3 regions of the Planococcus sp. FY231025 genome follow, and region 2 is predicted to be linked to each of the others. Evidence: riboswitches for the same ligand, from Rfam matches in the RefSeq annotation. Region 2 holds a riboswitch; each other region holds the start of a gene.

Region 1 (7,913 bases), on a different contig from region 2:
TGCAGCCTGTCCTTTTTCGGTATTCCGCACCGCGAGGATGATCCGGGCGCCGCGTGCTGCAAAAACCATTGCGGTCTCGAGCCCGATGCCGCTGTTCGCCCCCGTGATGATGGCGGTTTTTCCGGATAATAAATTGGGGTTCATAACATCAGCTCCTAATTTCTGTATAAGGTTCTTCTAAACGTATCATTAGGGAGCGTGAGGAACAAATGGGAAGGCTTTTTGGATTCATCGGCATTTTGCTAATGGTATAATTGAAGCAGAAGAATAGAACCCGCATCAGCAGTTCGGAACGGGTACAGAACATGCTTCAATCGAATAAACGGAGGAATAGAGAATGAGTGAAGAGTGGGGAAGCGGCGGATATGATGGCGGCATGTTGGGAGATTCAAACAAGAAGAAGAGCTCCGCACGTACAAGAATCCCCAGATTTAAAAAAATCAAAAGAAGCCGGTCGCGCAGAAGAGGGAGGCGCCCGGAAGAACAAGACGCCGAGACCCATATAGTGATATGGGCAGCAGCCGCTTTTTTGTTATCAGCTTTTATGCAGGCAGAGTGGATTGCCATTTCTTATTTTATGAGTTTTGTTTTGTATGCGTTCCTTACAAAAGATATCGAGCCGTTAAAATTTCTGTCGAATGCAATATTAATTGTAGGAATTCTGTTTTTTATCGCCCTTACACTTGTCCAGGCCATTAGTTTACTGGCTGATTCTGGCTTCCTAAAAGATCCGGCGACCGTAAGGGCTTATAAATATATCGTCGGGATACCTGTACTGAGTTGGTCCCTCGTCCGGATAACAGAAGCCATGATCGACGGACCGCAGAAACACGAGTTCAAAAGCTAAGATATACATAAGCAATAAAAAGGGGCTGTCTATAAAGCCCAAAACGAAAAGACCAGAGGAGAAAAACAATGCTTTTCTCCTCTGGTCTTTTCCTTATTCTATAACGGCTGATGGGAATGGAGGCGGCGAGTGCAAACATTGTGCTCCTGTCCCTGCATCGCTGCGCTAGCTTCGGGACATGAAAAACCGTTGCAGTGCTGCGCACTTCGTCGCAAAGCCAATGACCGAACTACCTTCGCTCATTGGCTTTCCAGCGGGCCAGCGAAGTGCCGAATTAACTCGGACGCCAGTCAATGCTTGACCGAAGCTCGCGAGGGCAAGCATTTGCGACGAGCTTGCGCAGGAGCACAAGTTCTTTGTTAGTTCATCGCAAGCCCGCGGAAAGCGTCCGCCGCAATGGACAGCAGCCTTTTTGGACAGCCCCTAGTCGTTCATGCACCGCGGCGGAGCACTTTTTGCAAGAATTGCTGCGTGCGCACTTCGGTCGGGCGGGTGAAGATGTCTTCGGGTTTTCCTTGTTCGACGATATGGCCGCCATCGATAAAGATGACGCGGTCGGACACGTCGCGGGCAAAATCCATTTCGTGGGTGACAATGACCATTGTCTGGCCTTCCCGCGCGAGTTCCTGGATGACCGTCAGCACTTCGCCGACCAGCTCTGGATCGAGTGCGGAGGTCGGTTCGTCGAACAGCAGGAGGTCCGGTTTCAGCGCGAGGATGCGGGCGATGGCGGCGCGCTGTTTCTGTCCGCCTGACAATTGCTCGGGATACTGGTCCTTATGGGCGAGCAGCCCGACTTTTGCCAGCAGCGCTTCGGCTTCGGCAATGACTTCCTGCTTGTCCCGTTTCTGTGCGATGAGCGGCGCTTCGATGATGTTCTCGATGACCGTTTTATGCGGGAACAGGTGGAAATGCTGGAAGACCATGCCGGAATACTGCCGTATGTCGGTTTTCTGTTTTTTGCTTGGGGCTTTCCCGGTGAACGCCACATGCACCTGGTTGATTTGCAACGAACCCGCAGAAGGGGTTTCGAGTAGATTCAAGCACCGCAACAGCGTCGTTTTCCCGGAACCGGAAGGACCGATGATGCTGACGACTTCGCCTCTTTGGATCTGGAGCGAAATCGATTTCAGCACTTCGTTGTCTTTGAACTTCTTGCTCAAGTTTTCCACTTTGATCATGCGTTTTCCCTCCAATCAGGTTGTGACATAGCGGTTGGCTTTTTTCTCCAGATAGTCCTGCAGCAGGGTGACGACTGTGCACAGCCCCCAATAGATCAGGGCCACCAGAATATACAGCGTCAAACTTTCATAGGTCTGCCCGACGATGACTTTGGCGCGGTAGAACAGTTCCGACACCGTGATGACCATCGCCAGCGACGTCCCTTTGATGATGTCCATGAAGACGCTCGACAGCGGCGGCAGCGCAATGCGCGTAGCCTGCGGAAGGATGATGCGGCGCAGCGTCTGCCAATAGCTCAAGCGCAAGGTTTCGGCCGCTTCCCATTGGCCTTTGGCGACCGACGAGATGGCGGAGCGGATGATTTCCGCCGTATAGGCGGAAAAATGGACGCTGATGCCAATGATGGCGGCGGTCAGCGGCTTCATCTCGATGCCGACCATCGGCAAGCCGAAATAGAGGATGAACAAAATCACCAGCAAGGGTGTGCCGCGCATGAACGAGATGAACAAGCGGGCGGCGAATGAAAGCAATTTGAATTTATTCATGCGGGCAAGGGCGACAAACAAGCCGAAGACCAATGCGAAAAACATGCTGATCAACGCGATCCATACGGTGTCCCGCGCTCCCATTAAAATATAGGGGAGGGAGTCCAGCGCAATTTCGATATTAAAAAGATATTCCCATTTAAAGTCGGCCATCTGAAGACTCCTTTACGTAATTATGTATGAACAGGGAACCCGGAGGCTCCCCGAAGGGTTTATTCCTTTTCCAGGGGCTGGGTGACATCGTCGCCGAGGAATTTGATGGACAAGTCTTTAAGCGTTCCGTCAGCGAGCAGTTCTTCCAGTGCAGCATCAATTTTTCCCTTCAGTTCCGGGCTGTCTTTCGGCAGGACGATCGCGCTGCTGCTGAATGAGAACTTCACGCCTTCCGCTAGTTTCAGGCCGGGCTTGTCGTACTGCTCGAGCGAGCGCTTCAGTACGAGGTAATCGTTCAGCGTCGCGTCCACGCGGCCGTTGACGATTTCCGGAAGGACTGTGTCAGAACCGGTATAGACGATTACTTCCGCGCCTTGTTCGCGTGCGTACTTCGCGTAATTGCTGGTCGCCGAACCGCCGACTTTCTTGCCTTTCAAATCTTCCACGGATTCAATGCCTGAGTTATCGCTTTCCCGGACAATCGCAGAGCCGTAAGAATGTTTGATTGGCACCGTGAAATCAAATTTTTCTTTGCGTTCATCGGTAACGGCAAAATCATTGGCCGCAATGTCGATCTGCCCATTCCGCAGGGCCGGCAAGAGGCCATCGAATTCCATTTCCTTGAACTCGACTTCGACGCCCAGTTTCTCACCCAATGCGCGGGCGACTTCCACGTCATAGCCTGTCAGTTCTTTTGTTGTTTCGTCATGGTATGTAATCGGGTAATAAAGTCCTTCGGTGCCGACAACGATTTTGCCAGCTTCTTCGATCCGCTCCCACGAATTTGGGGCTTTGTCTTCAGAAGCGACCGCCGAACTGCTGGACTCTTTGCTGCCGCAAGCCGCCAGCAAAAGACCGATTGCTGCAATTAATAAGACCAATAAAGTGCTGTGTTTAATTTTCATTTTTTTACCATCCTTTCATATCAGTTTACTTGGTTTTAGCTTTACAGAATTGCAGCTTCTCATGAGTTTCGGACAAACAAAAAACCTCTTCCATAAGAAGAGGTTGGCATTTGAAATACAAAAATGTCCTGCTCTTCTTATCTCTCAAGCTTCTGCTTGTTGGATTTGGCACAGTACTCGTTTCCGAGTCCGCTGCCGAGGTTTCGCAGGGCCAATCCCTCCACCTCTCATGATAAGAACGAATCACTATTCAGCTATAACGGTAAGATTACCACCGTTAAGATAGGGCGTCAACAGAATTTTCAAGCGAATTTTTTGGAAATATTTTAATTTCGAAATGAAAGCCCTTACAAATAATTGGAATAGTTCACCGATTGAAAGGCAAGCGCTGAAAGGGTTAAAGGTGCTTGGAAATGAATCGGAAAGTGTGGTGAGAAGTCAGGTCTAGGCATCCCCGGAAGAAGATGGAGGCGGCAGAAGACTGGCCGACTCTAAAGTTTAATCGATTTACTTGGAAGAAATCGACTGCAGAGAAGAGGCCTTCAAAATATTTGCTTTCAGACAATTTTAATTGCGTTCGTGGGCCGGTTATTTGCGTTCAACAAAATTCGACACTAAAATCGGAACCTAAGCCCCTTGGTTTCATGCTTTTCGCGCTGCGAAAAGCGCCAATTCTTTTGGCATCCGTCTTTTATGCTCGCTTAGAGAAATTTATGCTCGTTCGTGGACCGCTTATGCTCTTTCGCGAAGATGTTACGCTCGCTCAAAAAAATTTACGCTCGTTCATCGGCCATTTACGCTCGTTCAACAAAATTCGACAAAATTTAATGAAGAGCCGACTTTCTTGAAACGTCATCCAGTATTTTAATGAAACTATAAAAAAAGCAGGAGAAGAAAAGCCATGCTTTCTTCTCCTGCTTCTTTTATTTGTCGAAAGGGAACACGACGCCGGTCAGTTTTTCCGATACGGCCCACAGCTTTTCCGCCGCCGCCCGGTCAAGCGCTGAAGGGTGGGGCAGCTCGAGCGCAGGGAAGCCTTTGCGATTGCCTTTGCCGTCTGGCCCGATGTATTCACCGCCGGTCAAATGCGGCATGGTGGCCGCATAGACGGTAGCAAGTGCACCCATTTCAGGAGGCTGGAGGAAGCGGTTGGCATAATTTCTCAGCAGCTCAGGCGCGTCCCGCTTGCCGAGCTTGAAGATGTTCGTCGCAGAAACGCCGGGGTGGCAGGCGACGCTGATCATCTGGTAGCCATGCGCTTTCAGCCGCTTGTCGAGCTCCATCGCAAACAGCATATTGGCGAGCTTGCTTTGGTTGTAGAACTTCTTCGCCTTATAGCCTTGTGAGCCGTCCAGGTTGCCGAAATCGATAGCGCCGCGGTTATGGGCGAGGCTGCCGATGGTAACGATGCGCGATCCCGGGGTCCCCTCGAGCAATGGAAGAAGAAGGCCCGCCAGCGCGAAGTGGCCGAGGTGATTGCCGCCGAACTGCAGCTCGAATCCGTCTTTCGTTTTCGTATAAGGCGGCATCATGACGCCGGCATTGTTGATCAGCAAATCGAGCGAATCGAACCGGCTCCGGAAGTGTTCCGAGAAAAATCGGACACTTTCAAGGTCTGCGACGTCCAGATGCATCACTTCAACGAGCGAACTAGGATGAAGCCGGAGGATTCCGCTTCTCGCCGCTTCGCCTTTTTTCTGGCTGCGCACCGCCATGATGATCCGCACGCCCCGTCCTGCCAGCACTTTTGCCGCTTCCAGCCCGATGCCGCTATTGGCGCCTGTGATAATGGCCGTTTTTCCGGCCAGGTCTTGCTGTTCCACACGATCAACTCCCGATTCTGAAATTATCTGCATTGGATTCTGAAAGAATTATAACATGCAGCGGCAAAAACCAGGTTATGGAATAAAACCGGAGGGAAGAGGCGGCTTTTAATGTAGAAGAGCCATACGGTTTATTAATGAAAATCACAGAAATTCATTGTATTGTAAAGTCCGTTCGCTGGTTCCAAAGAAATCAGCAGCCCAGCAAAAAGAGAACCAAGCCCAATATACAAGCTCGATTCTCTTTAATTCTTCATCTAGCCGTCCACTTTCACCGTGGCACTCGATGCCGCAGAATCAGCTTTTATCTTTGCCCTTGCCTTTTCCTTTATCTTTGCCTTTTCCAGTATCCTTGTCTTTTCCGTTATCTTTGTCTTTGCCGTTGTCATCTTTCCAATCTTCGTCTTTGATCCATTTGCCATAGGTTTTCTTAACGTCGATGACTTCTTTGTCATAGTACGTTTTGTAGTTCTTTTTGAAGAACTCGGTTTCTTTTGTGACTTTCACTTCTGTTTTGCCGAATTTCTTGTCGACATAAACTTTAGTGTCGTCGCTGATTTTCTTGCCCAGATGGCCTGGTTTGCCATGGTATTTGACAGTGCGTACTGTTTTTTTAGTGATCTTCACAGGTGTTATCTTTTTCGTGAAGGTCGTGACTTTCTTCACTTCATCCCAAGATTCATGCTTTGTGATTTTGTAAGTGGTAGCGGTTTCCAAGAAGCGATACCAGTCATGCTGTGGATGATGTTCTTTTGTTTTTGTCACTTCGGTTTTATTGAATGTGGATTTGTTGTGTTTTTTCTCAGTGTAGTAATCGACTTTTTTATCCGTTTTGACAATCTTGTCATGCTTCACGGTTTTTGTGGTAGTAACGATTGTCGTGACGCCTTTATGATAGGTCACTTTTTCATGTGTTGAGTTGTTGTTATGGTTATCGCTGCTTGCTAAGGTAGCGGATGAGAACCCGAATACTAGGAAAGCCGCAAGCAGAAGAATAAGATACTTTTTCATTTTCAATTTCTCCCTCTTTTTATAGGATTTATTCGCGTTGGATATTGCCTTTTTTCTCTTGGCATCTGCGTAGAAGAAACTGGATTATCCATCTGCTATCCCGAGAGGCACGGCCTCCTTTCATACGGCTGATGTGAATAATAATTTGATATATCTGACGTCATTATATAATATTTAGCAAAAAAATACTATATATTTTGAATATTTAATTAAATATATTTTTGAAGTTTTCCGGGCATGATTTCATGGGCCATGAGGTGTAGAATGAGGGGGAAAATACATAGCCGCTTCTTATAAAAAAGGAAGGGACCGTCATGGAACCTAAAATCCAAAAAATCACACCGAATCTTTGGTTCAACACCCAAGCGGAAGAAGCAGTGCAGTATTACGCTTCCATTTTTGAAGACGTGAAAATTGGCAGGATGACGCGGTACTCCAAAGAAGGGTTTGAAATCCACGGCATGCCGGAAGGGACTGTCCTGACGATCGAGTTCCAGATTGCCGGCCAGGAATTTACGGCCATGAATGGCGGGGACGCATTCACGTTCAATGAAGCCGTTTCCTTCATCATCAACTGCACATCCCAGGAAGAAGTGGATTATTACTGGGACAAGCTGACGGCAGGGGGAGACGAAAGCGCGCAAGTCTGCGGATGGCTGAAGGACAAGTTCGGCGTGTCCTGGCAAGTGGTGCCGGTCCAGCTGAATGAAATGCTGATGGATGAAGATAGCGTCAAGGCTGACCGGGTGATGCGCGCGTTGCTGCAGATGAAGAAACTGGAGCTGGCAGAACTTCAAAAGGCATACGAGGGATAAAATCAACATAAGAAGGCGGCTTGGTAAAAGGTCCGCTTTCCGGTGGACACGCCGGAGAGCGGGCCTTTTCTTGGCATTTGGGAGATGCTTTACACATATAGCGAATAAAAACAGACCAGGAGCGAAAGAAAAGACCATCTTCCTGTAGGAAGATGATCCTTTCACTTCAATAATGTCTGTTATGGCGCTTGTGGTGGTCCATTTGATCGTTATGGACGTCATCGCCATCATAATTTTCCTGAAAATCAAGATGGCCGTCTCCGTTACGGTCATATTCATGATAAGGATGATGGTGGCGATGGACTTCTTTTCCGCCAATTGTGTAGCAGTAAGCATGAAGGGCATGGCGTTCATGGATGCCGTTGTCAACCTTGCCGCTGCCGTCTTTCATGTTGTCATGATCTGCTTGATAAGCGCTTTTGAAATCCGTAGCCTGGATGTCGGCTGCAAAGGCAGGAGAGGAAACTCCGAATGCAAGGGCAATAACTGTTAAAGCCACAAGAAGCTTCTTCATGGCTGTTCTCTCCATCTCTTAATAGAATTCGTTTAGTCTCCAGGCAACCGTGGCTTAGAGATAACCTTCTCCTATTATCCGGCGTGAAGCAAACCACCTCCAAAGAAACAAAATGACG
Region 2 (7,913 bases):
CATGGGGGAATTTGAAGGAGCAAGGATCATGAATTTTGCTGTCGGCTTGCCGGAGAAAATGGTCTATGGAGAGGGCCGTGAAATGCTGACCGCGATCCGGAAACAGACTGTCGCTGAAGCCTATCTATCCACAGAGAGCTTCGAAGGCGATGGCGTGGCCGACAAGAAACACCACGGTGGAAGGGATCGGGCAGTATGCATCTATCCGTTCGAACATTACTCGTTATGGGAAGAGCAATTCGTCCAGCGCCTTCCCGCTTCGGCATTCGGCGAAAATCTGACAGTCACTCAGATGGTCGAAGCGGATGTTTTTATTGGCGATGTTTTTCAAATAGGAGAAGCGGTGATCCAAGTGACGCAGGGACGTGTTCCTTGCCATACCATTGACCGGCGGATGGATATGGCGCCATTGATGAAAGCAATGGTGAAAACCGGTTTTACCGGCTATATGTGCCGTGTCATTGAAGAAGGGACGATCCGCAGGGATTCGGAGATTCGGCTTGTCGAGCGCGGAAAAGGAGAAGTATCCGTGCTGTATGCCAATGATGTGAATTTTCATCAATCCCGCAATGCCGAAGCCATCCGGCGGGTGCTTGAAGCTGAAGCATTGGCGCCTGAATGGCAGGACTGGCTGGAAAAAAAGCTAGTGAAATTGACGGAATGAAAAATGCGCGCCGGAAAGGAATTCCGGCGCGCATTTCTTATTTCAATACCGTTTCAAGTACTTGCAAGTTCTTTTCCATAAGGGTGAAATAGGTTTCTTCGTTATCGATGTTTTCCTGCGTTAAAACACCCAAATTGTGCATTTGGATCGATTCTGCGCCGACTTCATTCTGGATGACCTCGGTCAGGTTGGAAGAGACATTTTGTTCGAAGACAATGTATTGAATTTCCTTTTCCTTTGCCAAGTCGACAATTTCTGCGAGCTCCTTCTGGGAAGGCTCGTCCTGGCTATTAAGGCCGGCTACGGCAACTTGCTCAAAACCGTAGGGCTCTGCAATATAGCCGAAAGCCGAATGCGATACAAAGAAAGTTTTATTGTCGACGCGCTCGGACAATTCTTCAAACGACCGGTCCAGTTCCTCAAGCTCGATGATCAGCTGGGCGTAATTGCTCTCGTAGGCTTCGGAGTTTTCCGGATCTGCTTCAGCGAGATTATTCTTGATCGATTCAGCAAGATTCTGGCTAAGCACCGGGGACATCCAGACATGGGGATCGACCGTTCCGTGGTCATGCCCATCGTGCCCTTCTTCTTCAGTAGCTTCTTCTACGTGGGCTTCGTCCTCATGAGCTTCCTCTTCATGTGCATCTTCCTCATGCGGCTCGCCGGCAGATTCCAGTTCTTCGTCGGAAATGGCGTCAGCAGCTGCAACAAATTCCACCTTTTCATCTTTCAAGGTGCTTTCCGCTTTGCCGATAAAGCCTTCAAGTCCGAGGCCGACATAAAACATAAGATCCGCTTCCGCCAACTTGATCATATCCTGCTGGGTCGGTTCGAAGGTATGTTCGTTCGCGCCAGCCGGATAGATCGACTGGACTTGGACGTGTTCGCCGCCGATCCGTTCCGTGAAATACGTGAGGGGATAGACGGTTGTGTAAACCTGAAGTTTCGACTCATCGACAGGTTCCGTTTCGGCCCCGTTGTCGATTGCCGGCTCGCCGCAAGCAGCCAGCAGTAAAACCGAAGATAAAAGTGCTATAAGCTTTTTCATTGATTAACCTCCAAATAGTAACGATTACGTTTTGTGTACTCAAAGAATATTACAGGATAACGTTTCAAAACACAAGAAAAACCACCAAATTATTTTTTTGGTGGCCATTCTTCAGGGACAAAATCGATTCCGCCTTTATTGAACGGGTGGCAGCTCAAGATCCGCCGGACGGCCAGATAGCCGCCTTTGAGTGCTCCGTGCTTCTCGACCGCCTCGATCCCGTAATGGGAACATGTCGGGTAAAACCGGCAGCTCGGAGGGGACAATGGAGAGATGAACCGCTGGTAAAAGCGGAAAATCTTCAGCAATAAGGTTTTCAAAGGGGGTCATCTTCTTTCGCTAGAAATGTCGTTATGTTTATTGTAAGAGCCGGAGAGGTATAAATAAAGCATAAGAGCTTACTAATAAATTAGGAGAGTGGTTTTGGATGTCAGCAGAATTGAACAAGGAATTGAATGTACAAGTCGCAACTTGGTCGGTCGTTTATACGAAATTACATAATTTCCATTGGTATGTGAAAGGGCCGTCATTCTTTACGCTCCACGTCAAATTCGAGGAGCTGTATAACGAAGCAACGCAGCATATGGACGAACTCGCAGAGCGGCTACTTGCACTTGGCGGCAAGCCGGTGGCGACGATGAAAGAGCAGCTCGAGCTGTCGGTAGTCAAAGAGGCGACGAGCAAGGAAAGCACAGAAGAAATGGTGGATACCGTCGTTACGGATTATGACAAGATCATGAAATCCTTGAAAAAAGGGATGGAACTTGCGGCTGAAGACGGCGATGACATGACAGAAGATCTTCTAAACGCCATCCATCAGAACTTGGAGAAACATTCATGGATGTTGTCTGCATTTCTTGGTGAAAAGAAGTAAAATGAACATACTGGAGCGTACGCTGACCACTCAGTGTACGCTTTTTTTGATACTAGGAGTGAACTCGATGAGATACACAGATTTGAATGGCGTGGAATGCCGGCTGTCGTTTGCGCCGGGGGCATTCGACATACCGAGCAGGCATGTACTGGTCATTGCTAAATACCGGGGGCAATGGGTACTGACCAAGCACAAAGAGCGGGGCTTGGAATTTCCAGGCGGCAAACAGGAACCGGACGAAAGTTTAACGGAGGCGGCAGTAAGGGAAGTATATGAAGAAACCGGAGCGGTCGTATCCGGATTGGCTTGGTTCGCCGAATACGTGGTGGCCGCGGAGCCGCCGTTCTGTAAGACCGTCTTTCTCGGTGACATCGAGCGGCTGGATCGGATCGAGCAGATGGAGACAGACGGGCTTGTACTGGCAGAACGGCTGGAGCTTGGTGAAACCTTCAGCTTTTTAATGAAAGATGAAGGCATGAAAGAAATCATAAAGAAGGTGGAGCAGCTTGGAAAATGGAACGATTGAGTCAAAGAAAATCTATCCTTCCCCGAACCCGCACGTGCGGCTATCAGAAATCGTCTATTGGTCAGACGGCTTGAAAGTGAAGGGCTTGTTGGCGGAACCGAAAAAGCAGGGAAACTACAGCGGCATCCTGTATCTGCGCGGCGGCATCCAATCGATTGGCATGGTCCGCCCGGCCCGTATCGCCCAGTTTGCATCGCAAGGATTTATCATCTTCGCGCCGTATTACCGCGGCAACCGCGGCGGGGAAGGGCGGGATGAATTTGCCGGTGCGGACAGATGGGACGCAGTTTACGGCGTCGATGTGCTGAAACAATTCTGCAAAGGAAGCATCCATGTGCTGGCTTTCTCGCGGGGCGGCATCATGGCCTTATGGACAGCCGTCCTGCGGGATGACATCACCTCTGTGGTTACGTGGGCAGGGGTGACAGATACCGTGCTGACGTATAAAGAGCGGCCGGATATGCGGCGGATGATGAAGCGCCTGTATGACGGCACGCCGAATACGGCACTTTCCGCATACGAGGAGCGGAACCCCTTGCTGCGGCTTAATGAAACGGATGCGCCGTTTCTGATCATCCATGGCTTGAAGGACGAGAATGTCTCACCAGGGCAAGCCTATCTGCTTGAAGAGGCTTTGAAGATGAACGGACAGCCACACGAGACCTGGTATTTTCCGGAGTATACGCATTTCTTCCCGCCTGCGGCAAACCGCAAGACAGCGCGCGCATTGGCGGAGTGGATGAGAAGGCAGGAAAGACATTGACCGAAGCTTGCGAGGTCAAGTCTTTGCGACGAAGCTAGCGAAGCGATGCAGGAGCATGGTTTATCAGTGATAAAAAGATGGAAAAGGATTGATAAAATCTTAAAGAATCGAGCAACGACAGCGATTTGTCTGAGTTGGCACCAATAAAAAAAGCTATCCCGGAGGATAGCTTTTTTGGTATTATTTCTGGACCGGTCCGCCTTGGACACTGATGTCAGTGGAGACAGTACCGAATTTCTTGAAGTTTTCCTGGAATTTCTCTGCAAGCTCTTTCGCTTTTTGGTCGTATGCTGCTTTGTCAGCCCATGCATTGCGCGGGTTCAAGACTTCAGTCGGCACACCAGGTACTTCTTTCGGCATTTGAAGGCCGAAGACAGCTTCCTGTTCAGTTTCGATGTTGTGGAGTTCGCCTTTGATCGCTGCACGAACCATTGTGCGCGTGTAAGACAGCTTCATGCGGCTTCCGACGCCGTACTCGCCGCCCGTCCAGCCTGTGTTGACAAGGAAGACATCCGCGCCGTGCTCATCGATTTTGTCTCCCAGCATTTCAGCATAAACTGTAGCATGTAATGGAAGGAAAGGCGATCCGAAGCATGTCGAGAAAGTCGCTTCAGGTGAAGTGACGCCGCGCTCAGTTCCGGCAAGCTTTGAAGTGTAGCCGCTCAGGAAGTGGTACATTGCCTGTTCTTTTGTCAATTTGCTGATTGGAGGCAATACGCCGAATGCATCAGCTGTCAGGAAGACGATCGTTTTCGGATGTCCTGCAACAGAAGGGTAGACGATATTCTTGATTGCATGGATCGGGTAAGCTGCACGCGTGTTTTCTGTCAATGAACCATCTGCATAATCCGGCATGCGCGTTTCTTCATTCACTACCACGTTTTCAAGTACAGCGCCGAATGTGATGGCATCATAGATTTGCGGTTCGTTTTCGCGCGTCAGGTTGATGGTTTTTGCATAGCAGCCGCCTTCGATATTGAAGACGCCGTTATCCGACCAGCCGTGCTCATCGTCGCCGATCAGCTTGCGGTCTTCATCTGCGGAAAGAGTCGTTTTCCCTGTTCCGGACAAGCCGAAGAACAATGCGACATCGCCTTCTTCGCCAACGTTTGCTGAACAGTGCATAGGAAGGATGCCTTGTTCAGGAAGCAGGTAGTTCATGATCGAGAAGATGGATTTTTTCATTTCGCCAGCATACTCTGTTCCGCCAATCAAAATGATCTTTTTCTCCATCGAAACGATGATGAAAGTTTCTGAGTCAGTACCGTCCACAGTAGGGTCTGCATGGAACGTCGGAGCGTATACGACCGTGAATTGCGATTCGTGGCTCGCCAATTCCTCTTTGGTCGGACGAATGAACAACTGGTGGGCGAAAAGGTTATGCCAAGCGTATTCGTTGATCGTCTGGATGCCCAAACGGGATTCAGGGTCAGCCCCTGCATAGCCTTTGAATACGTATAGTTCATCTTTTTGCTTCATATGGTCGATCACTTTAGCGTAAAGGTTTTCGAAGACTTCAGAAGAAATCGGGCGGTTTACTGAACCCCAGTCGATTTTGTCTTTAGAAATCGGCTCTTCTACTATATACTTATCTTTAGGCGAACGGCCGGTGTATTTCCCGGTCTCGGCTTTCACCGCTCCGTCTTTAGTCAATACAGCTTCTCCGCGGGATGTTGCCGCCTCGATTAATTGTGGGACGGATAATTGGACACGGACGTTTTGGCCATTTAAAAGATCCTTTAAGTTGTTTGCGAAGTTCACTGGATTCATTTATATGTACCTTCCTTTTCGGTTATTCCCATAAAGATGGGGAGGTTGTATATTTCGTAAATTAGTATAACACATTATGGTCATTAGTCTATACTAATACCCTGTTGACACGAAAAAGTAACATATTTTCCCCATGTTGGGTGCGAACAGGTTCAATTAATAGAAGAACCTGTTTTTATTCGATTAAAATCGTTGACATCACTTTGCACTTTCCGTAAGATGGAACATTGAACGGATACTCTTATTCCGAGCTGGTGGAGGGGACAGGCCCTATGAAACCCGGCAACCTGCTGCTGCATGCAGAGAAGGTGCCAAACCTGAAGCAAGGTCTCAACCTTGGACGATAAGAGTGAAAGGTGCTTATGATGATTTCTCCTTTCCACATGCAGATGCTGGATGGGATTTTTTTATGAAATTGCCCTTAATCCTCGTGTACAAAGGCCACAACGGCTTGAAGTTCAATCCTCACGGAACGGACTTGACATGGGAAACGAGTACCGTATCAATTTCGAGAGCAATCTCGCAGGATATAAGGAGGAAACACATTTTGAAAAACCGTCGATTATTCACATCAGAATCAGTAACAGAAGGACATCCGGATAAAATCTGTGACCAAATCTCAGATGCCATTTTGGATGCCATCCTAACAGAAGATCCAAATGCACGTGTAGCGTGCGAAACAACTGTAACGACAGGCCTTGTCCTAGTGGCAGGCGAAATCACGACTACTACTTATGTAGATATCCCGAAAGTCGTGCGTGAAACAGTCCGTGAAATCGGCTATACACGCGCTAAATACGGCTTCGACTCTGAAACAAGTGCAGTCCTGACAGCAATCGACGAGCAATCGCCGGATATCGCTGCAGGTGTCAACGTAGCGCTTGAATCGCGTGAAGGGCAAATGACTGATAAAGAATTGGACGATATCGGAGCAGGGGACCAAGGCTTGATGTTCGGTTTCGCTACAAACGAAACCGAAGAATTGATGCCGCTTCCGATTTCATTGGCACATAAATTGGCTCGCCGCTTGGCTGAAGTGCGCAAAGAAGAAATCCTTCCATACTTGCGCCCCGACGGCAAAACACAAGTGACGATCGAGTACGATGAGAACAACAAGCCGCTTCGTGTGGATACGATTGTCATCTCGACTCAGCACCATCCGGAAGTGACGCTTGAGCAGATCCAGCGCAACATCAAGGAATTTGTCATCAATGAAGTGGTTCCTGCTGAATTGATGGACGAAGAAACAAAATACTTCATCAACCCGACTGGCCGTTTTGTTATCGGCGGACCACAAGGAGATGCGGGACTTACAGGACGCAAGATCATCGTTGATACGTACGGCGGATATGCACGCCACGGCGGCGGGGCATTCTCCGGCAAGGACGCAACGAAAGTTGACCGTTCAGCAGCTTATGCTGCCCGCTACGTAGCGAAGAACATCGTGGCAGCAGGACTTGCTGACCGCTGTGAAGTGCAATTGGCTTACGCAATCGGCGTAGCTCACCCGGTATCATTGGCGTTTGATACGTTCGGAACCGGAAAAGTCAGCGAAGAGGAATTGATCGATCTTGTCCGTGCGAACTTTGATTTGCGCCCGGCCGGCATCATCAAGATGCTTGATCTTCGCCGCCCGATCTACAAACAGACAGCAGCTTACGGCCACTTCGGCCGCACGGATGTCGACCTTCCTTGGGAGCGCACTGACAAAGTGGAAGCTCTTAGAGAACAGTCAGGCATCTTCAAGAACCAAGCTTAATAACAAGAAAAGACGGCCAGCGGAATGCTGGCCGTCTTTTTTAAATTGTTGAAAAAGAAATTAAATACTTGTCTCTTAATCGATATTCCGCAAAACAGCTTCGCTTGCCGCGGGCGAGCGCCAAGCCTCCTCAGTCGCTTACGCGACTTGCGGGGTCTCGGCTATCTCGCTGTCCCGCAGGCGTCTCCGCTGTTTTGCTTTATATCTCAGATAGCTCTACTAAAACGGAAAAAGCGACAAGTTTTTTAAGAGTGAAACCAGCGCCGGCGCGTCCACGGGCTAGGCAATAAAATGGCCCAAAAGCAGTTTGGGCCATTTTATTTGCGACGAAGCTAGCGCAGCGGTGCAGGAGCAGAAGGGTTTTGCTATGAGACGGGTGTCCTTCGCGGCTCATGGCGAAAGCCATGCCCTAAGCGGCCGAAGCGAGGTCTGAAGTTTATTTCGTTTATTAACTTATCTAAAGAGGGTTTCTCAACAATCTGAAAGACGGCCAGCGAAATGCTGGCCGT
Region 3 (7,913 bases), on a different contig from region 2:
ATTCATACGGGTAATTGCGGATCTGGCGTTTGCGCTTGAAAGACCGCATCCACGCGAACAGGATGCCGCCCAGCAGCAACGCGCCCGCAATCACAAGGGCAGGAATTCCGATATTTCGTGCCGTTTGCTGATTCTGCGCGAAAGCGGCTGCTTCGTTTTCCAGCTCTTCGCGGTCATTGGCAAGATCGTCGCGTACCGTACCCTCCGCCGCTACTACAGCTGGGAACAGCTCAGGTTCAAAAATTGCGCGGACATCGGCATTTTCACCGTCCGGTACGGAACCGAGCTCAAAAAGGGCAGCACCGTCGTCCGTGATGCGCTCTGTGCCGAAGGCCTCGTCGTAGCCAAGCGCCTCGGCATTTTCCGCCGGCGATGGCGGCGTGACGGAAATCGTCATGTCGCCGTATTCGCTTTCGTTGCTTTCATCGAAGAACGCCCAATAGAACTGCGCCCCGTCTTCGAATTTCTCGACCGCATTCTTGATCTCGTAATTTAGGTCGATCTCGATCGTGTCGCCATCATCGCCTGTGCGGTGAATCTGGTAGATGCCGTCTTCCATCTCGACCCGCAGCGGCTTGCCGTTTTCCGAAGCCGTGAAGTTCTCGATGGCCGTACCATCTTTTGCGATCAAGCTGCGCGTGATGCCGTTGAAATCATCATCGAACTCGTACGTGAACTGTTCCGTGACATCCGCTGTGCCATCCGCAACCAATTGTGCATCGATCCGGACTTCCAAAATTTCAAAATCGATTGCGTATACCTGCGTCGGGACGAGGATAACCAACACGAGCGCCAGCAGGTACGGCAGGATTCTTTTGCTTTTCATAATCCATCACCTCTTGTATAAGCATACGGATAGTGCTGGAAAAAGTTTCATAGAGTGTGGCCTAAGACTTCTTTTTGGAAGTCCATATGGTCTGTTCCCGCAGATGCTTACAGTATAAGTGTGGATTCAAGGAAGGTTTGTCTATGAATCGCTTTTTAAATGAGGAATAATGAAAGTTAATGATAAGTAAATGCGGCCCTTCAAAAGAAGAGCTGCATTTTTTTGCGTTTCACTAACATCTGCCTTACCTTTCTACAAAAGATAGAGTATTGAAGGGGTAATGCGATTATTTTCTTAATTTTGTAAAAAAATGTATTAATTATAAGAGAAATAGATCATCCTAAATAAAAAGATTTGGAAAGCAGGGCTAAGAAATGGATGGAATGAATGAGTTCTTCAAAAACAACAGGAAATATATATTGGTGGCATTGTTTGCTTTAGGTATTGGAGGAAGTGTGGGGTCTCTTCAATCTGATGTGGATGCTTCTACAACCGAAAATCAAAAGATACAAGATGAACTTAAAGCGACAAATAAGGAAATGGCATCGACAATCAAATCGCTCGAATCAACAAATGAAGATTCTTTAGCGAAAATTGAAGAGCTGGAAGCGAAAGTAAAAGAAGCAGAGCCTTTTTTCTTGTTAGAAGAAAAAGAAAGAAAAGCGAAAGAAGCCGAATTGAAGAAAAAAGAAGAGGAAGAGAAAGCGAAAAAAGCAGCAGAAGAAGCGGCTGCTAAAGCAAAAGCGGAGGCGGAAGCAAAAGCGAAGGCCGAAGCAGAGGCAAAAGCTAAAGCCAAAGTCGAGGAAGAAGCCAAGGCGAAAATTGAAGCAGAGGCAAAAGCTAAAGCCAAAGCCGAGGAAGAAGCCAAGGCAAAAGCTGAAGCAGAGGCGAAGGCACAAGCTGCGAAAGATGCAGAAACGCTCTCGCAGCAACAGGCAATCGGTATGGCTGAGAATTATATAGACTCTATAGCTTTTTCAAAGAGTGGTTTAACCGAGCAATTAGTTTTTGAAGGTTTTAGTAACTCAGATGCTACGAATGCTGTGAATGCAGTAGGGCTATAAGAAAAAATGCGCTGAATTCTCTTGGAAAGAGAACTCGGCGCTATTTTTTTCTTTTGTAAATCAATCGATATCTCGCTTTTTAAAACTCCCGCTAATGACTTCAGCGACGTCATTAGCGGCGATGAATGCATTGCTTTCGATTTCGTAAATGATTTCTTCCATCTTATTGTCTATGAGCCGATTAATGATGAAAGTATTCTATCACCTAATTAAAATGAAAAATCAGGGAGTCCGGTTATTGTTTTTGTTTACTAATTTGTTATTTTCATTTGGAGCTTGTGCCTGATCTTTTAGCGATTGATTTTTTTGTTCTTGTGAATCGGAATGCTGCTGCGCTGACGTATCCTTGTTTTTTCCTTCAAGGAGTTCGTTCATTTTTTCGATGTTCGTATCTTGTGTAGATCGCTTGTCCTGGCTCATAAAATACCCCTCTCTTAGATGTTTTTATTTGTATTCCCGGAAGAAATAGAGATAAACGTTGGCAAGGAATAGAGAATGCCGCTGTGCGGATAACCATTCCTTATTGATCCGCATTAGCGGCTGATCCAAGTAGAAAAGATTAGCACTCCAAGGAGCGGGATATACTAAAAGAAAAGGGAAAGGGTGATTGGATGAAAGCAAGATTAGATTGGGATGGCGGAATGGCTTTTAACGGAGCGACGGAATCGGGGCACCGGATAGTTTTGGATGCCAACGAGGAAAGCGGCGGGGCTAATAGTGGGCCGCGTCCGACCGAGCTCCTACTGCACGCTGCGGCCGTATGCACGGGAATGGACATTGTGATGATCCTGAGCAAGATGCGCTTGGACGTGGAGGAATTTTTCATTGATATCGAAGGAAGGCGCGCGACGGAGCATCCGAAACGGTTCACGGACATCTTCATCACTTATCATCTGAAAGGGGATCTTCCGGCAGATAAAGTTGTCAGGGCGATTAAACTGTCCAGGGATACTTATTGTTCGGTCACGCATTCCTTGAATTCCACATTGACCTACCATTATGTGTTGAATGATGCGCCGGTCGAAACAGTGGAACCGTGAAAAGCGCCTGAATCTGACACCAACCTAGTTATATGAAATTATTGCATGAAGAATCAGCCGAACCCAGAGATGGAAGGGATTCTTCATGCATTTTTAAGTCTTTGCAAGAAGGCTCTTAAATGTGCCGCACACGGAGAGTATTTGGCAGGTTTCCTCACCGCTGAAGTTTCAAAAATACTTGGGAACAGAAATGGAATCTGTCCAAATCGGTTGTCTTTGAAGCTTGATTGGAGCGCTCTTTTATTACTCTCTACTCCTTAATTCTTCTTGCAGATAATCTACAAAATCCAGCCAAGCCGCTTCCTCTGTAATCAGGCCAGAATTTCTGCACTCATATATTTCACGGACATATTTTCTTAGATCAAAATCTTCGATATGGTTGATATTCTCTTTGATTGTTTCAATTACAAGTATAGATGCATCTGAACTTTTGCCCAGTGCATATCTAAAAGCGAAAAACATAATATCATTAATTACTGTTAGTTTCTGTTGCATTTTTCTTCCTCCTTAGGCTTATTTTCGTTTCTTAACTGTAGCTTCCGCAACACTGGCTGTTTTTTTCATAGCGTTGTCCCTTTTTAATTAGGTTCTGATTTCTGTTTACCCGAAAGCATATGGATTTAAATCAATTCCGTTTCAGGCGTTAATCAACTATTAATCAAAAGAAATAGATATTCTTTTCTAACAAGCTGCTTAAAAGATATGTCATGAAAAAGCGGTTTTTGCAGTACATAAATAACCAGTAAGGGCAGCGGCCATTGCTAGCGTCGTTCCCTTACTGGTTTTTGATATGCCTTTTTTCAATTTATCTGCCGAAAATCTCTTCCGATACCTCAACAATATAGCGCAATTTATCCCATTGCTGCTGTTCTGTGAGTTTATTGCCATGGTGTGTTGACGCAAAACCGCATTGTGGGCTGATGCAGAGCTGTTCGATTGGCACATATTGAGCAGCTTCTGCAACGCGCGCTTTGATGGATTCTTTGTCTTCAAGCTCACCGTTCTTTGAAGTGAAGACGCCGAGCACAACTTTTGGACCACCAGCTGGAATGTGTTTGAGCGGCTGGAAGCTGCCGGAACGTTCGTCGTCGTATTCCAGGAAGAAGCCATCGACTTTTTCTTTGGCGAAAAGCGTCGGGGCGATCAGCGCGTAACTGCCTTCAAATGCCCAATCGGACTGGTAATTTCCGCGGCACAAGTGGGTCGTTACCGCAAGATCTTCCGGCTTGTCTTCAAGAACGGCGTTTGTGACACGCAGTGCCAGGTCAATCAAGTATTTGCGGTCATACTGCCCGTCGTTGAACGGGATATCGGGTGATGAGAGGCCGGCAATATAGACATCGTCGATTTGGATATAGCGCGCTCCTGCATCGTAGAAGGTTTTGAAGGCATCGCGGTAAGCCTGGATGACGTCTTTTGCATAATCTTCAAGATCCGGATAAATGCTTTCGTCGCGGATGCCCTGATTGAAAAATTGGTTCGGGCTCGGAATCGTCAGCTTCGGAATGGCGCGGCCGCCGACAATTTCCTTGAATTCGATGAAATCCTGGACGAAGGGATGGTTTTTGTCAAAAGAGATTTTGCCGATATTGCGGACGTCATAGGCTTCCGTCTCGACGTTTTTGAATTGATAGCCTTTTTCCGGAGCGTATCCTTCAAAGCCGTTGATATGGGCCATGAAATCGGTATGCCAGAAAGTCCGGCGGAATTCACCGTCCGTGACGGCTTTCAGGCCGACTTCGATTTGCTTGTCGACAATGCGTTTGATTTCGGTTGTTTCCACTTCGCGCAGCTGCTCCGCCGTGATAATGCCTTCTTTGAAATCCTTTCTTGCCTGGTGGATGCTTTCCGGACGGAGCAAGCTTCCTACGTGATCTGCTTTAAAGGGTGCTTTTGCCACTGCTTTAGCTGTCTGGATGGTTGAGTTTGTCATGTGAAATTCCTGCTTTCTGTTTTTAGTTTTTGTCGAACAAGCTTTCATTTTCCAGGTTGCGGTACCGATCTTGCTTTTGAACGTGGCTCACTTAAGTGCCTGCTCTAAATCTTCCGTTTATAACTGGGTTACCCAACTGCATTAACTGGGTTTTCAGGCATTGCTTCAGCACGATCCTCATCCTTTCAAATAAAAAATGGAGCTTTCTTCAAAAAAGAAGAAAGCTCCATTGTATGGAAATGCATTCTTCTTATCTTCTAGGCTAGGGCGCCTACTGGAATTAGCACCGTTTCCTTTAGCAGGACGGTTGCTGAGACATCACAGGGCCAAGTCCCTCCGTCTCTCTTGATAAGAATCAAATTATTAAATTGTATGTGATGAGATGTTTTTAACCTTAGAACAGTTTCCAAACAAAAGCAAGGCAAAAGTGGGAATTGCGTGATAAATTTCAGCTGCGATAAAAAAGCCTTCCAGCATCAGGGGCGTTTTCTGATTGAAATAGGCCATAAACAATACATTCTAAAAGATTCCTGCCATACATTTAATTTAATCTTAAATTAGTCTTGGCAAGACTTGCCGTCGTATAGAAAAACACCGGCGGATCACCGTTTCTTTTATTCCGCTTCAACGGCGACTTCGATATGCCGGAAGCTCGCCACATCGAACAGCCCGCAATCGGTCAATTTCAGATGGGGGATGACCGGCAAAGATAAAAACGAAAGGGTCAAAAAGGCATTGAACTGAGTCGGCGCACCGATCTGCAGGAGGCTCTCATCGAGTGCCTTGAGCTGGTCGTAAACAGCAGCGAACGGCTCTTCGGACATCAATCCCGCAATGGCAAGAGGGAGGCTGGCCAGCACTTTGTCCCCTTGGACAACCACCAGTCCGCCTTGCAGTTCGTGAACGGCCTCGACGGCTGCTTTGATGTCTCGGTCGTTCGTCCCGACCGCAATAATGTTGTGCGAGTCATGCGCCACGGTTGTCGCAATGGCCCCGTTTTGGAGGCCGAGCCCTTTGACGATGCCGAGGCCGATGTTGCCGGTCGCCCGGTGGCGCTCAACGACGGCGATCTTCAATAAATCCTGGGAGGGATCCGATGTGAAGGAGCCGTCGGCGACAGGCACTTCTCCGATCAGGTGATCCGTGATGAGGTTGTTCGGATTGATGCCAATGATATGGGCGGTGGAGCTTTGCCCCATCGGTATACGGAAACTGTCTCCGGACAGCTCGGCAATGTGCACGGTATCCTGAACCGATTCCGTCGCACTCTTCTCTGAAACCGGTCCTACATAACGCCCGTTCTGCGCCACAAGCACGCCCGCTCGATAAACTTCCGCAATATCCAACTCCTCCAAGTTATCGAGAAGCAGGAAATCCGCATCATATCCCGGCGCGATGGCCCCTTTTTGGCGCAGCCCGAAGCACTGCGCCGCATTGAAGCTGGCCATGGAAATGGCGGTGATCGGCTGGATGCCCTGTTTGATAGCAGTCCGGACATTGTAATCGACGCTGCCTTCTTCAATCAGGTCGTCCAGGTGCTTGTCGTCCGTACAGAACAGGCAGCGCTGGGCATTTTGTTCTGTCACCCCTTCGAGCAGGGCATGGAGGTTTTTCGCAACCGATCCCTCGCGCAGCATGACGTAGAGCCCGCGCTCCAGTCGCGCAACCATCTCTTCTTTTGATACGCATTCATGATCGGTCATGATGCCGGCGGTGCCATAGACATTGATGTCATTTTCCGTAAGCCCGGCTGCATGCCCGTCAATCTGTTGGTTCAGCAAGAGCTTATCGAGCATCGCGTCATCTCCGCGCAGAACGGCCGGGAAATCCATCACTTCAGCAAGTCCAAGCACCCGGTCGCGGTAAAGGAAAGGCGCCAGGTCTTCAGCGGACAGCTCGGCTCCGGCATTCTCAAATGGCGTGGCCGGTACACAGGAAGGCAGCATCAGTTTGATGTCGAGCAGAGCCGGTTCTGAATCCGTCAGCATGAATTCCAGTCCATCCGTCCCGCTGACATTGGCGATTTCATGAGGATCAGTGATGACAGTCGTGACGCCGTGCGGCAGGACGACCTGTGAAAACTGCTGCGGCGTCACCATGGACGACTCGATGTGGACATGGGCATCGATCAACCCTGGCGCAATGAATTTGCCCGTGGCATCTATTTCCTCGATGCCCTCATATTCGCCAATCCCGACAATCATGCCGTCGCTGATTGCCACATCGCCCGAAGTCAGGCTCTTTGTGAAGACGTTGACGATGGAGGCATTGCGAATGACCAGGTCCGCTTTCTTTTGCTTGTTGGCGGCATCGATTCGGTTTTTCAATTGAACTTTCTTCACGGTTGTCCAGTCTCCTTTAGTTGTTTCGATTCGGTCGAATAAAAATGTATGTCTACCTGTTCTCAGATAGCAAGCAAGCTTTGACTCATTCTACATGAATTGGCGGATAAGCTCTAGCGGAAAAAGAGGAGAATGAATCTAGAATCCACAAGAGCTTTTCATCAATTAACCAACTCAGCTGGCCTCGAGGGGCTTGTTCCACAATAAAAATCTCACAGCACCGGCGCGCCTTAGGACTGGGCGGAGCAATAAGACGAGTGGGCTTCTCGGCTTGTTGTGGGAGCCTTGTCCAAAGCGTCGCTGCGGCATATAAGAGTTGCTTCTTCGTTTCTTAACTATGTGAATAGGGACCAAATAAATAATTCCCCGATAATATTCAAATTTTTTCAATTTTAGTACATTCTCCTGCAAAAATAAGGTAGCATTAGAAATGGTGTGAATACTTAGACAAAGGGGAGTAGGAAAATGAAAGGAATTATACGTTTTTCGAATAATTTAATGGAGCGCTATTTGCCGGATCCGTTTTTATTCGTCATCATCTTGACGCTGGTGGTTTTCGGATTGGGGCTCGGGTTGACCGATTCCTCGCCGGTCGAAATGGTGGCGTTCTGGGGTGAAGGATTCTGGGCGCTGCTCGCGTTCTCGATGCAGATGGTGCTCGTTTTGGTCACTGGATTCGTTCTGGCGAGCAGCCCGATTTTCAAAAAG

What was found. A riboswitch is a leader RNA that binds a small molecule or an ion and turns the genes downstream of it on or off. The one in region 2 is predicted to bind S-adenosylmethionine.
Region 1: linked by a shared signal. The riboswitch ahead of ACTL32_RS11165 (transporter substrate-binding domain-containing protein) and the one ahead of metK (methionine adenosyltransferase) in region 2 are both predicted to bind S-adenosylmethionine.
Region 3: linked by a shared signal. The riboswitch ahead of ACTL32_RS10500 (5-methyltetrahydropteroyltriglutamate--homocysteine S-methyltransferase) and the one ahead of metK (methionine adenosyltransferase) in region 2 are both predicted to bind S-adenosylmethionine.

What each region holds. Positions count from the first base shown of each region.
Region 1 is NZ_JBQJJG010000007.1:273,186-281,098, forward strand. It holds gene ACTL32_RS11145 (oxidoreductase) at 1-144, opposite strand, end outside; gene ACTL32_RS11150 (hypothetical protein) at 338-847, shown strand; gene ACTL32_RS11155 (amino acid ABC transporter ATP-binding protein) at 1,279-2,028, opposite strand; gene ACTL32_RS11160 (amino acid ABC transporter permease) at 2,044-2,727, opposite strand; gene ACTL32_RS11165 (transporter substrate-binding domain-containing protein) at 2,787-3,632, opposite strand; SAM riboswitch class I at 3,767-3,871, opposite strand; gene ACTL32_RS11170 (oxidoreductase) at 4,556-5,488, opposite strand; gene ACTL32_RS11175 (hypothetical protein) at 5,753-6,466, opposite strand; gene ACTL32_RS11180 (VOC family protein) at 6,781-7,281, shown strand; gene ACTL32_RS11185 (hypothetical protein) at 7,448-7,795, opposite strand.
Region 2 is NZ_JBQJJG010000005.1:13,000-20,912, forward strand. It holds gene ACTL32_RS06465 (MOSC domain-containing protein) at 2-664, shown strand; gene ACTL32_RS06470 (metal ABC transporter solute-binding protein, Zn/Mn family) at 702-1,712, opposite strand; gene yidD (membrane protein insertion efficiency factor YidD) at 1,802-2,032, opposite strand; gene ACTL32_RS06480 (Dps family protein) at 2,140-2,586, shown strand; gene ACTL32_RS06485 (NUDIX domain-containing protein) at 2,654-3,112, shown strand; gene ACTL32_RS06490 (alpha/beta hydrolase family protein) at 3,093-3,875, shown strand; gene pckA (phosphoenolpyruvate carboxykinase (ATP)) at 4,056-5,645, opposite strand; SAM riboswitch class I at 5,884-5,995, shown strand; gene metK (methionine adenosyltransferase) at 6,190-7,404, shown strand.
Region 3 is NZ_JBQJJG010000007.1:129,826-137,738, forward strand. It holds gene ACTL32_RS10470 (DUF2207 domain-containing protein) at 1-826, opposite strand, end outside; gene ACTL32_RS10475 (Ltp family lipoprotein) at 1,201-1,890, shown strand; gene ACTL32_RS10480 (hypothetical protein) at 1,951-2,079, opposite strand; gene ACTL32_RS10485 (hypothetical protein) at 2,113-2,310, opposite strand; gene ACTL32_RS10490 (OsmC family protein) at 2,502-2,930, shown strand; gene ACTL32_RS10495 (hypothetical protein) at 3,174-3,425, opposite strand; gene ACTL32_RS10500 (5-methyltetrahydropteroyltriglutamate--homocysteine S-methyltransferase) at 3,736-4,863, opposite strand; SAM riboswitch class I at 5,111-5,218, opposite strand; gene ade (adenine deaminase) at 5,478-7,205, opposite strand; gene ACTL32_RS10510 (short-chain fatty acid transporter) at 7,671-7,913, shown strand, end outside.